3 regions of the Pseudogemmobacter sp. TB195 genome follow, and region 3 is predicted to be linked to each of the others. Evidence: riboswitches for the same ligand, from Rfam matches in the RefSeq annotation. Region 3 holds a riboswitch; each other region holds the start of a gene.
The links. Region 3 has a riboswitch for cobalamin ahead of AC4FS3_RS15985 (ABC transporter substrate-binding protein). Riboswitches for the same ligand answer to the same signal wherever they lie in the genome.
Positions count from the first base shown of each region.

Region 1: it holds a riboswitch for cobalamin, as region 3 does, so the genes downstream of both, AC4FS3_RS14480 (TonB-dependent receptor) here and AC4FS3_RS15985 (ABC transporter substrate-binding protein) in region 3, are expected to answer to the same signal.
Region 2: it holds a riboswitch for cobalamin, as region 3 does, so the genes downstream of both, AC4FS3_RS17125 (TonB-dependent receptor plug domain-containing protein) here and AC4FS3_RS15985 (ABC transporter substrate-binding protein) in region 3, are expected to answer to the same signal.

Region 1 covers NZ_JBZEGG010000013.1:70,606-73,877, reverse strand. The annotation lists gene AC4FS3_RS14480 (TonB-dependent receptor) at 1-1,654, opposite strand, end outside; cobalamin riboswitch at 1,765-1,959, opposite strand; gene pdxY (pyridoxal kinase) at 2,209-3,063, shown strand.
Region 2 covers NZ_JBZEGG010000016.1:137,684-140,955, reverse strand. The annotation lists gene AC4FS3_RS17130 (ABC transporter substrate-binding protein) at 1-184, opposite strand, end outside; gene AC4FS3_RS17125 (TonB-dependent receptor plug domain-containing protein) at 184-2,082, opposite strand; cobalamin riboswitch at 2,221-2,459, opposite strand; gene AC4FS3_RS17120 (amidase) at 2,632-3,272, shown strand, end outside.
Region 3 covers NZ_JBZEGG010000015.1:41,876-45,147, reverse strand. The annotation lists gene lhpI (cis-3-hydroxy-L-proline dehydratase) at 1-373, shown strand, start outside; gene AC4FS3_RS15990 (trans-3-hydroxy-L-proline dehydratase) at 382-1,410, shown strand; cobalamin riboswitch at 1,455-1,657, shown strand; gene AC4FS3_RS15985 (ABC transporter substrate-binding protein) at 1,853-2,845, shown strand; gene AC4FS3_RS15980 (FecCD family ABC transporter permease) at 2,910-3,272, shown strand, end outside.

The sequences.
Region 1 (3,272 bases), on a different contig from region 3:
ACCCCGGCGCCAGCACCGGCACATTGCGCTTCACGATATCATAGGCGGTGAGCGACCATTCGGCGCGGCCATCGGCAAAGCTCTGGCGCAGCCCGATCTCGAATTGTCGCCCCGTGGTCAGGTCGAAGTCGCGGAAATTCGCGGCGTAATCCATCAGCGGCACGTTCACCGGGTCGGTGGACCAGGCCAGCTGGCCGTAAACCACCGTGGTCTCAGTCGCCGCCCAGCTGAGCGCGACCCGCGCCGATGGCGCCTTGTAGCTGGCGTCAAAGCTCGTGGCGGGGTTTGCGATGCCCTGGCGGCTCAGATCGAACCAGTCCTGGCGCAGGCCAAGGCTGAGCGCCAGCCCCTGGCCAAGCTCGGTGCGGTTTTCCAGAAAGATCGCGCGCTGGTCTAGGGTCGAGCGGTATTGCGCCACCGGGGTCAGGCCGGTGGGGAAACGGCCGGGGCGCGGGTTGAACGGATCGACCGTGACCGAGCCGAAGTTGAAGGCACTGGCATAGCTGGATTTCGAGCGGTTCAGGTCAAAGCCGATCACCGTATGGCTGTCATAGCCCGCGATCCCATGGCGCAAGCCTGCATCCAGCCGGAAGCCGGTCTGATCCTGATCCTGGTCGATGGCGACGAATTCGCCGACCGATACCGTATCGGTCACCGGATCCCATTCATAGGTTTCAGCATTGCGGAAGCTGCGGTCAGAGCCGATGCGGTACAGCACTGCCGAGACGCGGACCGCGTCCGACGGCGCCCATTCGGTTTTCAGCTGCAGCCAGTGATCGGTGAAGTCGGTCCTCGCGTCTTCAACATTGTAGTTCAGTGCCTCGGTCCCCGCGACGAGGATCCCGTTGCGCAAAGGCGTGCCATAATAGGTCATCGGCTCGCGCTTTGCGTAATCGGCGGACAGGGTGAAGGTCAGATCGGGCGTCGCCTTCCAGCTCAGCGCGGCGGTCACGGCGCCGAGACTGTCATCCGCACCGTCGATCCAGCCGTCGGATCCATCCGCGATCACCGCGATGCGGTAGGAAAGCGTATCCGAGAGCGAGCCGCCACTGTCGGCGCCAAAGCGCAGCCTGCCATCTGACCCCGCAAGCGCGGTCAGCAAATGGCGCGGCGCACCGTCAAACGGGCGTTTGGGCATCGCATTGACGAAACCGCCAATCGCGCCATGGCCATGGATCACCGAACCGCCGCCTTTCAGGACCTCGAATTCCTCGATCAGCCAGCTGTCGACCGGGAAAGAGATATTGCCGCGTCCGGGAAACTGCCTGGTGCCGTCAAACAGCATCATGACCGAACTGCTGCCCTGAAAGCCGCGCGCGGCGAAATGATTGTCGTAATTTGGCGCTCCGGTCGCGGTGACCCCGGTTGCGGTCTGCGATACGGCAGCAGTGATCGAATGGAGACCGCGTTCGGCCATGGTTTCGGTGCCGATCACCTCGACGGCAGCAGGGATGTCGCGGATTTTTTCGCCCAGCCGGCTGGCGGTGGGCGGGGTGGCGTCAAGTCCCTGGCCTGCGTCGTCATCGACCGGCAGCCAGATGGTGCCAAGGCCGATGGTGGTCTCTTCTGCCAGCGCCGGCGCAGCGGCGATGGGGGTGAGAGCGGTAAGTGTCAGCAAAAGCCGCACAGACGTGCGGCGGGAAATGGACGGCATGAATTTTACCCCGAAAGGCGTTTTGCACGTCACTGCAGACTGCAAGGAACCGACGGGCAATCACCCGCATGTCATCCTTGCCATCAGGAACCCCCGCCCGATGTGCCTGCCCGTGAATATGGCCGACGGCAGGTCTCCTGGCTCGCGGGTCAGTGGGTTTCGCGCCTTCCCAGGGTCCCTGAACCCCAGTGGCATATCGCGAAACCCTCGCCGCTCACAGTTGCGGGGGCAGCCGCAGATCGGGCGGATGCCCTGCTGCGTTCCCTCTTTCCTCCCTCGCGGGAACCGTCGCCTCTGCGCTACCCGCCGGGGTGGTGGTCTGTCAACGCCCGTTATCACGGGCGCGTTATAAGGGGGCATCCGGGACCCCTTGTGAGGAGCCTGTCCTGAGGGGCGGGGCGGGCGGTTGCCGTTCGGCCCCCCTCTTCATTTCTTTGCTGAAATTTCCCCAAAGCCCCGTGGTTTACCCCATGGCCTTTTGCGCGCGGGCGGATGTAACCTCTGCCCGCGCGCGCCGGGCCATGACCGGGATCCTGCGCAGGAAGGACATAGCCATGCAGACCCCGCCTTTCGTCATTTCGATCCAGAGCCAGGTCGTGTTCGGCCATGTCGGCAATTCGGCGGCGCTGTTTCCGCTTTGCGCGGCCGGGCTGGAGGTGGCGGCGATCCCGACGGTGGTGTTCTCGAATACCCCCGATTACCCGAGCCTGCGCGGTCGCGCGCTGCCCGAGGATTTTTTCGCCGATCTGCTTCTGGGCGCGATGGAGCGTGGGTTGCCCGAACGGGCCGATTATATCGTGACGGGCTATATCGGTTCGGCCGCGATCGCGCATCTGGCGGCGGAATTCATCGCAAAAGCGCGCGAGATCAACCCGCGACTGGTCTATCTCTGCGACCCTGTGATCGGCGATGCCGGCCCGGGGCGCTATGTGCCCGAAGCGGTGGTGGCGGTGATCCGCGACGAATTGCTGCCGCTGGCCGATCTGACCACGCCGAACCCGTTTGAGCTGTCGCTGTTGTCGGGGCAGAAGATTACGCGGCCTGAAGATCTGGCGCTGGCGCGGGCGGGGCTGAACCTGAGGCCTGGTGCGCGGGTAATTGCGACCGGATGCGTGCTGGAAGACAGCCCCGAGGGCTGTCTTGAAAGCGTTGTGATCACGCCGGACGGCGTGAGCCGTCACCCCGCGCCGCATTTGCCGCTGGCGCTGTCGGGGACCGGGGATCTGTTCGCGGCGCTGATCATTGCCGGGCTGGGGCGCGGCCGTTCCCTGGCCGATGCCGTTGTTTTTGCGCAAAAGCTCACCGGGATTGCGATGGGGGAGGCGGCGGCACTCGGACGGCAGGAGGTCATGCTGAGCAGCGCGGAATTTCTGGCGAGCCTGGCAGAGCTGGCGGCGATCCGCCGCTGACCTCGGGTACCGGGCCCGTCCGCGCTGTTCTGCCTGTGGGGATGTGGCATCGGTTTCCGCCAGCTGTCTTCCTGACCAGGGCGCAGGGGCCGCCAGCAGGTCTCCTGCACAGACAGGTGCGGCGCTGCCTGGTCTGAGGATGCGAGGGCGAGGTCTGGTGCCCGGTTTTGGCAAGGCGCTGGACGCGGGCTCTTCCGTCCGCGCCATAT
Region 2 (3,272 bases), on a different contig from region 3:
TGGAGGACGCCAGCGGGTCCGAGGCCAGATGGCTGACCGAAACGAGTTGCCCCGGCGCCGCCAGCATCATTGCCAGCTGATCGGTGCACAGGTTGATCGAGACCACCCGCCCCGGAGGGAGAAGAGGGTCGGCCGCCACCGGCAGGGCCCCAAGGAGCAGGACAAGGATGGCGGCGCGCAGCATCAGAACCGGGCCTGCAGCCCGAGCCAGGCAGTGCGACCCGGCGTGCCGTAGCCATGCGAGGATTGCCAGTGTTCACCGGTCAGGTTCTCGATGCGCAATGTGGCCCCGATACTGTCACTGATCTGATAGCTGAAGGCCGCGTCCAGCAAGGTGACGTCGGGCATGTCGAGGGCGGCAAAGCTGTTCACATGCCTGTCGCGGCGTCCGGCCAGATGGCTGAGGGTAAAGCGCGCCGAGACCCGCTCGCTGATCTCAGCATCCAGCGCGAGCGCCAGATTATGGCGCGGCACCGCCGTCAGGCGCGCGCCATTCGGGTCATGCGCATCGGTATAGGTATAGGCGAGCGTGAGGCTCAGCGTGTCGCTCAGCCTGGTTTTCGCGGCCAGCTCGACGCCTTTCGACACCGAGCTTCCCGCCAGATTGCCCAGCGTTGACCAGAAGGTCGCCGGATCGGCGGCGATGCGGTCTTCGACCTCGATGCGGAACGCCGTGAAAGACAGCGACGCACCTGTCCCGAAGGCATAATCTGCGCCCAGCTCGTATGAGACGCTGGTTTCGGGATCGAGATCGGGATTACCGGTGAAGAACAGCCCCGGATAATCACCGTACAGCTCGTCAAGCGAGGGCGCGCGGAAGCCCCGCGCGACTGCGCCGCGCAGGGTCAGCCCCTCGGCGGCTGCCCAGGCAAAGGAAAGCCGCCCGGTGCCAAAGCCGCCAAAGGCCGAATGGTCATCATACCGCAGTGCCGCAGTCACATCGAAGCCTTCGCGCGGCGACCAGGCAAGCTGGCCCCAGATGCCTTTGGTATCGGTATTACCCGAGCCTCCGGGCATGGCCGAGGTTTTCGCCTCTTCACGGTTGAAATCCGCGCCATAAGACAGGGTCAGCTGGTCAGACAGCGTGCTGGTCGCCTGCCAGTCCAGCGTCAGACGCTCGCCGGCAAAGGCGCTTTTGCCGTTCTCGTCATCCATATCGCGCTTGTTGCGTGAAAAGCCGATGCCCAGCACATGCAGCGTATTGCCGGTCTCCAGCTCTGCGAAGAGGCGCAGGCCAAGATCCTGGCGGCGCATCTCATTGGGCAGATCGGTGAAAGTATCGGTATAGCCATCGCCATTCGTATCGATATAGCCGTCATAATCGCTGCGGGTTTTTTGCCAGAAAGCGGCGCCCCCCAGCGTCACCAGATCCGAGACCCGGTAGCGCGCCGAAAACGACAGCCGGCTGGCCTCGGCGCCATCCGCCTCGGTGCCCCCGTCAAAGGCCGATATCCCGTCGGTGCGGAAATGGCTGGCATTCAGGGCCAGTTCAAGCTGGTCATCCTTTTGGGTCAGCCCCCAGGCAAGGCGGGCCGAATTATGGCTGCCCCCTTCGATGCGCACCTTCTGATGCAGCCCCGGCTCTGCCCCGGACAATGTCGAGATATTGATCACCCCGGCCACGGCCGAGCCGCCCCAAAGCGCCGATTGCGACCCGCGCAGCACCTCGATCCGGGCAATATCATCGGTCATCAGCGCGCCGAAATCGGTCGAGACCTGCACGCCGGACGGATCGTCAATGCGGATCCCGTCGATATAGACCGCGATATGACGCCCGTCGAAGCCCCGGATCCGCAAGGCGGTATTGGCACCAAAACCACCCTGGCTGATCACCGAGACCCCCGGCAATGTGCCAAGAAAATCCGCCAGCCGCAGATCGGCGCTTTTGTCCAGCTCGGCGCGGTCAACCACGCTGACCGAGACGCCGGTGCGCGCAATATCGGCCCCGTAACGCAGGGCCGAGAGCGTGATCGTACCCAGTTCAATAGGGGCATCGTTCTGTGCCTGCGCGCACGCGCTGCCGGCCGCACCGGCGGCGGTCAGCGCGGTGATCACTGCCAGACGGGAAACCCTGTGAAACATCTCTCAGCCCTTTCTTCGGAGCCACCGGTCGCTGACCGCCGCCCTGATGCGTTTTCGCCGCGGGGGAAAGCCCTCCCGTTGCGCATGAACGTCACCTCTGGCGGCACTCCGCCCTCCGCCGCACGCCCCGTGCGAGGGAAAGGGTGATCAGCAGCGGCAGGTCTCCTGGCTCGCGGGTCCGGGCGAACGGCTGGCCTTCCCGGACCTGCCCCTCTGAGGCACTTCCAGTGGCATCCTCAACCGCCGCTCACCGCTTACAGTTGCGGGGGCAGCTGTGGTCCCGGATCCCTGTGCAGAAAGGACCGGCCACATTCCCTATTCTCCGGAAAACCGCGCTTTGCGGGCGCGGCGCCGGAACCGTTGCTCTGTCCTCCATGCGATCCGCCCTTGCCCTCTGTCAAGCGGCTGACGGGGCGCAGGGTTGCGGCAGTCGCCGCTTTGGTCGCCCGGGTCACATGGTTGCGGTAACAGCCGGATGCGCGGCACCTCTGGACCTTTCCCGGGCGCCGCGTCCAGACTGGCATCGGGATGAATAACGGGGAATCGCAGATGATCGGGGATCTGGGCGCACGGGATGCGACCGAACTTGCGGGGCTGGTGGCAAAGGGCGAGGTCAGCCCGGATGAGCTGCTGGATGCGGCGCTGGCCGCGGTCGGCGCCCGAAATCCGGCAATCAACGCCGTGGTGCTGGTGCAGGAAGAGGTCGCGCGCGCTGAAATCCGCGCAGGCCTTCCGCGCGGGCCGTTTCGCGGCGTGCCCTTCCTGATCAAGGATCTGGGGCTCGAGGCAAAAGGGTTGCCGTCCCTTAACGGCACGCGGCTTGGTCCGGCCAGGACCTATGCCGCCGATTGCAATATGATGGCCCGGATGCGGGCAACCGGGGTGGTGACCTTCGGGCGCACGACAAGCCCCGAAGGCGGGGTCGGCATCGCAACCGAGGCCGCCGTCTATGGCGGGCCAACCCGCAACCCCTGGAACACTGACCATACCGCCGGCGGCTCTTCGGGCGGCGCGGCGGCGGCGGTCGCGGCGGGGATCGTCGCTTTCGCGCATGGATCAGACGGCGGCGGCTCGGTCCGGGTTCCGGCCTCGAATTGCGGGCTTTTCGGCTTCAAGCCAACCCGCGCGCGGCTGCCCGACGGGCCCTGGTCCGGCGAGGGCTGGGCCGGCATGGCGATTGACGGGTTCCT
Region 3 (3,272 bases):
TGTCGCCATCGGCAGCCCTCATGCCTCGCGCGAAGAATGCCGTGCTTTCGCGAAAGCGCTGAACGGTGGGCGGGTGCAGGTTCCGACCATCATCACCGCCGGGCGCCAGATCATTGCCGATCTGGCGGGCGAGGGCACGCTCGCAACCCTCGAAGCCGCCAGTGTGCAGGTGTTGCCTGACCTCTGCTGGTGCTCGATCTCCGAGCCGGTCTTCCCGCCCGCGACCCGCACGCTGATGACCAATTCCGGCAAATATGCCCATTACGGGCCGGGGCTTTCGGGCCGGCAGATCCGCTTTGACAGTCTTGAGACCTGCGCCCGCGCTGCCCTCACCGGCCATGCTGCCAAAACCCTTCCCCCCTGGCTTTCCTGAGGCCCGATATGCGCTCGATCAAGACCATCCATGTGATTTCCGCCCATGCCGAGGGCGAGGTGGGCGATGTCATAGTGGGTGGGGTCCGCCCGCCGCCGGGTGACACGATCTGGGCCCAGTCGCGCTGGATCGCCGAAGATCAGACGCTCAGGAATTTCGTACTGAACGAGCCGCGCGGCGGCGTCTTCCGCCATGTGAACCTGCTCGTGCCGCCAAAAGACCCGCGCGCCGATGCCGCCTTTATCATCATGGAGCCCGAGGATACGCCACCGATGTCCGGCTCCAATTCGATCTGTGTCTCGACGGTCTTGCTTGATGGCGGCATCATCCCGATGGTCGAGCCGGAAACGCGCATGGTGCTGGAGGCGCCGGGCGGTCTGGTCCATGTCCGCGCCGAATGCCGCAATGGCAAGGCGGAACGGATCTTTGTCGAAAACCTGCCCTCTTTCGCCGAACGGCTGGATGCAAAGCTTGAAGTCGAGGGCATTGGCACATTGACGGTCGATACCGCCTGGGGCGGCGACAGTTTCGTCTTTGTCTATGCCAAAGCGCTCGGCTTCAGCCTGACCCCCGACGAGGCGCATGATATTGCAAAGCTCGGGGTGAAAATCTCGGATGCCGGGACGGAACAGCTCGGTTTCCGTCACCCGACAAACCCGGACTGGAGGCATTACTCCTTCTGCCTTTTCGCGGGCGAGGTCACGCGCGAGGGCAATGACCTGCGCGCCGGTGCCGCCGTGGCGATCCGGCCCGGCAAGGTTGACCGCTCGCCCACCGGGACCGCGCTTTCCGCGCGGATGGCGGTGCTGCATGCGCGTGGCCAGATGTCTGAGGCCGACCGTCTGACCACCGTCTCGCTGATCGGGTCGGAGTTTCAGGGCCGCATCCTCGGCACCACCGATCTGGCGGGCACGGCGGCGATCCGGCCGGAAATCTCGGGGCGTGGCTGGGTCACCGGCATCCATCAGCATATGCTCGACCCATCTGACCCCTGGCCCGGCGGGTATCGGCTGTCGGACACCTGGGGCGCGCGCTGATCCGCATAACGCGATGCTTTGCCATTGAAGCGGGACGGGTTTGCCCATACTCAGGGCAGGTCGGTTTCCGCAAGGAATTGAAAGGGAATCCGTCATCCGCCTTTACAGGGGGATGAACCGGAACTGCCCCCGCAACTGTAGGCGGCGAGGATCCGCGCGACAATGCCACTGTGGGAGAGCCCATGGGAAGGCTGCGCAGACCCAGTGACCCGCCAGTCAGGAGACCTGCCGACTCCTGTAACCAACTTGACCCGGACGGGGCGTCCGGGGAGGCGAGATATGATTTTGACCCGCAGATGCGCCACCGCATCCCGTGCCGCCAGCCTGCGCCAACCGCGCCGGGCCAGCTTTGTGCGTCGCGGTTTTCACGCTCTCCATCCGCTCCATCCCCCATCCCCTACGGAGATCCCGGATGCGATATTTCCCCAATACCCGTTTCTCGATGACCGCTTCACTGGCCGCGCTCTGCTTTGGCATGCCTGCTTTGGCCGAGACCGGCTACCCGCTGAAACTGCAGAATTGCGGGCTTGAGCTGAGCTTTGACAAGGCGCCGGAAAGCGCTGTGACGGTCGGCCAGGCGACGAGCGAGATCCTTTACACGCTGGGACTTGGCGACAAGGTCGCGGGCACTTCGGTCTGGTTCACCGAAGTCCTGCCGGAGTTCAGAGAGCTGAACGACGGCATCGAGCGGCTGGCGGATAATGACCCCTCCTTCGAGAGTGTTGTCGCGAAACGCCCGGGGATCGTGACCGTGCAATATGAATGGCATGTCGGCCCGCAAGGTATCGTGGCGACGCGCGAGCAATTCGCCGATCTCGGCATTCCGGCCTATGTCCTGCCGTCCGACTGCATCGGGAAGGACAATACCGCAGGTTCGGACGGCACCCGGCTGGAACCCTATACGATGGCGGGGATCTATCTCGGCATCGAAGAGCTGGCGACGATTTTCAACATCACCGACAAGGGCACAGAGGTGGTCGCTGACCTGAAAGCGCGCGAGGCGGCGGCGGTCGCGGCGGCGAAGGCGCTTGATCTGAAAGAGGCCTCGGCGGTGTTCTGGTTCTCGTCGGCCGAGATGGATATCGACCCCTATGTTGCCGGAAACGGCGGTGCTCCGGCCTGGATGATGGCGTCTCTGGGGCTGAAGAATGTGGTTGAAAGCCCCGAGGAATGGCCGGTCGTGTCCTGGGAAACCATCGCGCGGGCCAATCCCGATGTGATCGTGATCGCACGCATGGACCGCCGCCGGTTCGAGGCGGATGATCATGAAAAGAAACTGGAATTCCTGAAGTCTGATCCGGTGGTAAGCCAGATGGAGGCGGTGAAGAATGGTCGCATCGTGATCATCGACGCCCATGCAATGGACCCGTCGATCCGCAATATCGTGGCGCTGGAAGAGCTGGCGGCGGCGCTGCCGGCCTTTGATCTGAAGTGATCTGCCAGAGATGAAACGCCCGGCCACCCCTGTTGCGCTTGCCACCCATGTCGCTTTGCGCGCCATGGCGGGGGTGGCTATCCTGGCGCTCGCCGTTCTGACGGGCGTGATCCTTGGCGAGACGCCGCTGCCCTGGTCGACGGTCTGGGCGGCATTGGCGAATAATCTCTGGAATGCCGGGCTGCCGGTCGATCCGATCGATCAGGGCATCATCTGGGCCTATCGGGTACCGCGCACCCTGGTTGCCGCCGGATGCGGCGCGGGGCTGGCGCTGGCAGGTGTGGTTTTGCAGGCGCTGGTCAGAAACGCGCTGGCCGATCCTTACCTGCTGGGCGTCTCGGCGGGGGCCTCGACCGGGGCGGTGGCGGTGACGATCATGGGCGTCGGCGCCGGGGCCATCGGGATTTCCGGGGGCGCTTTTCTGGGG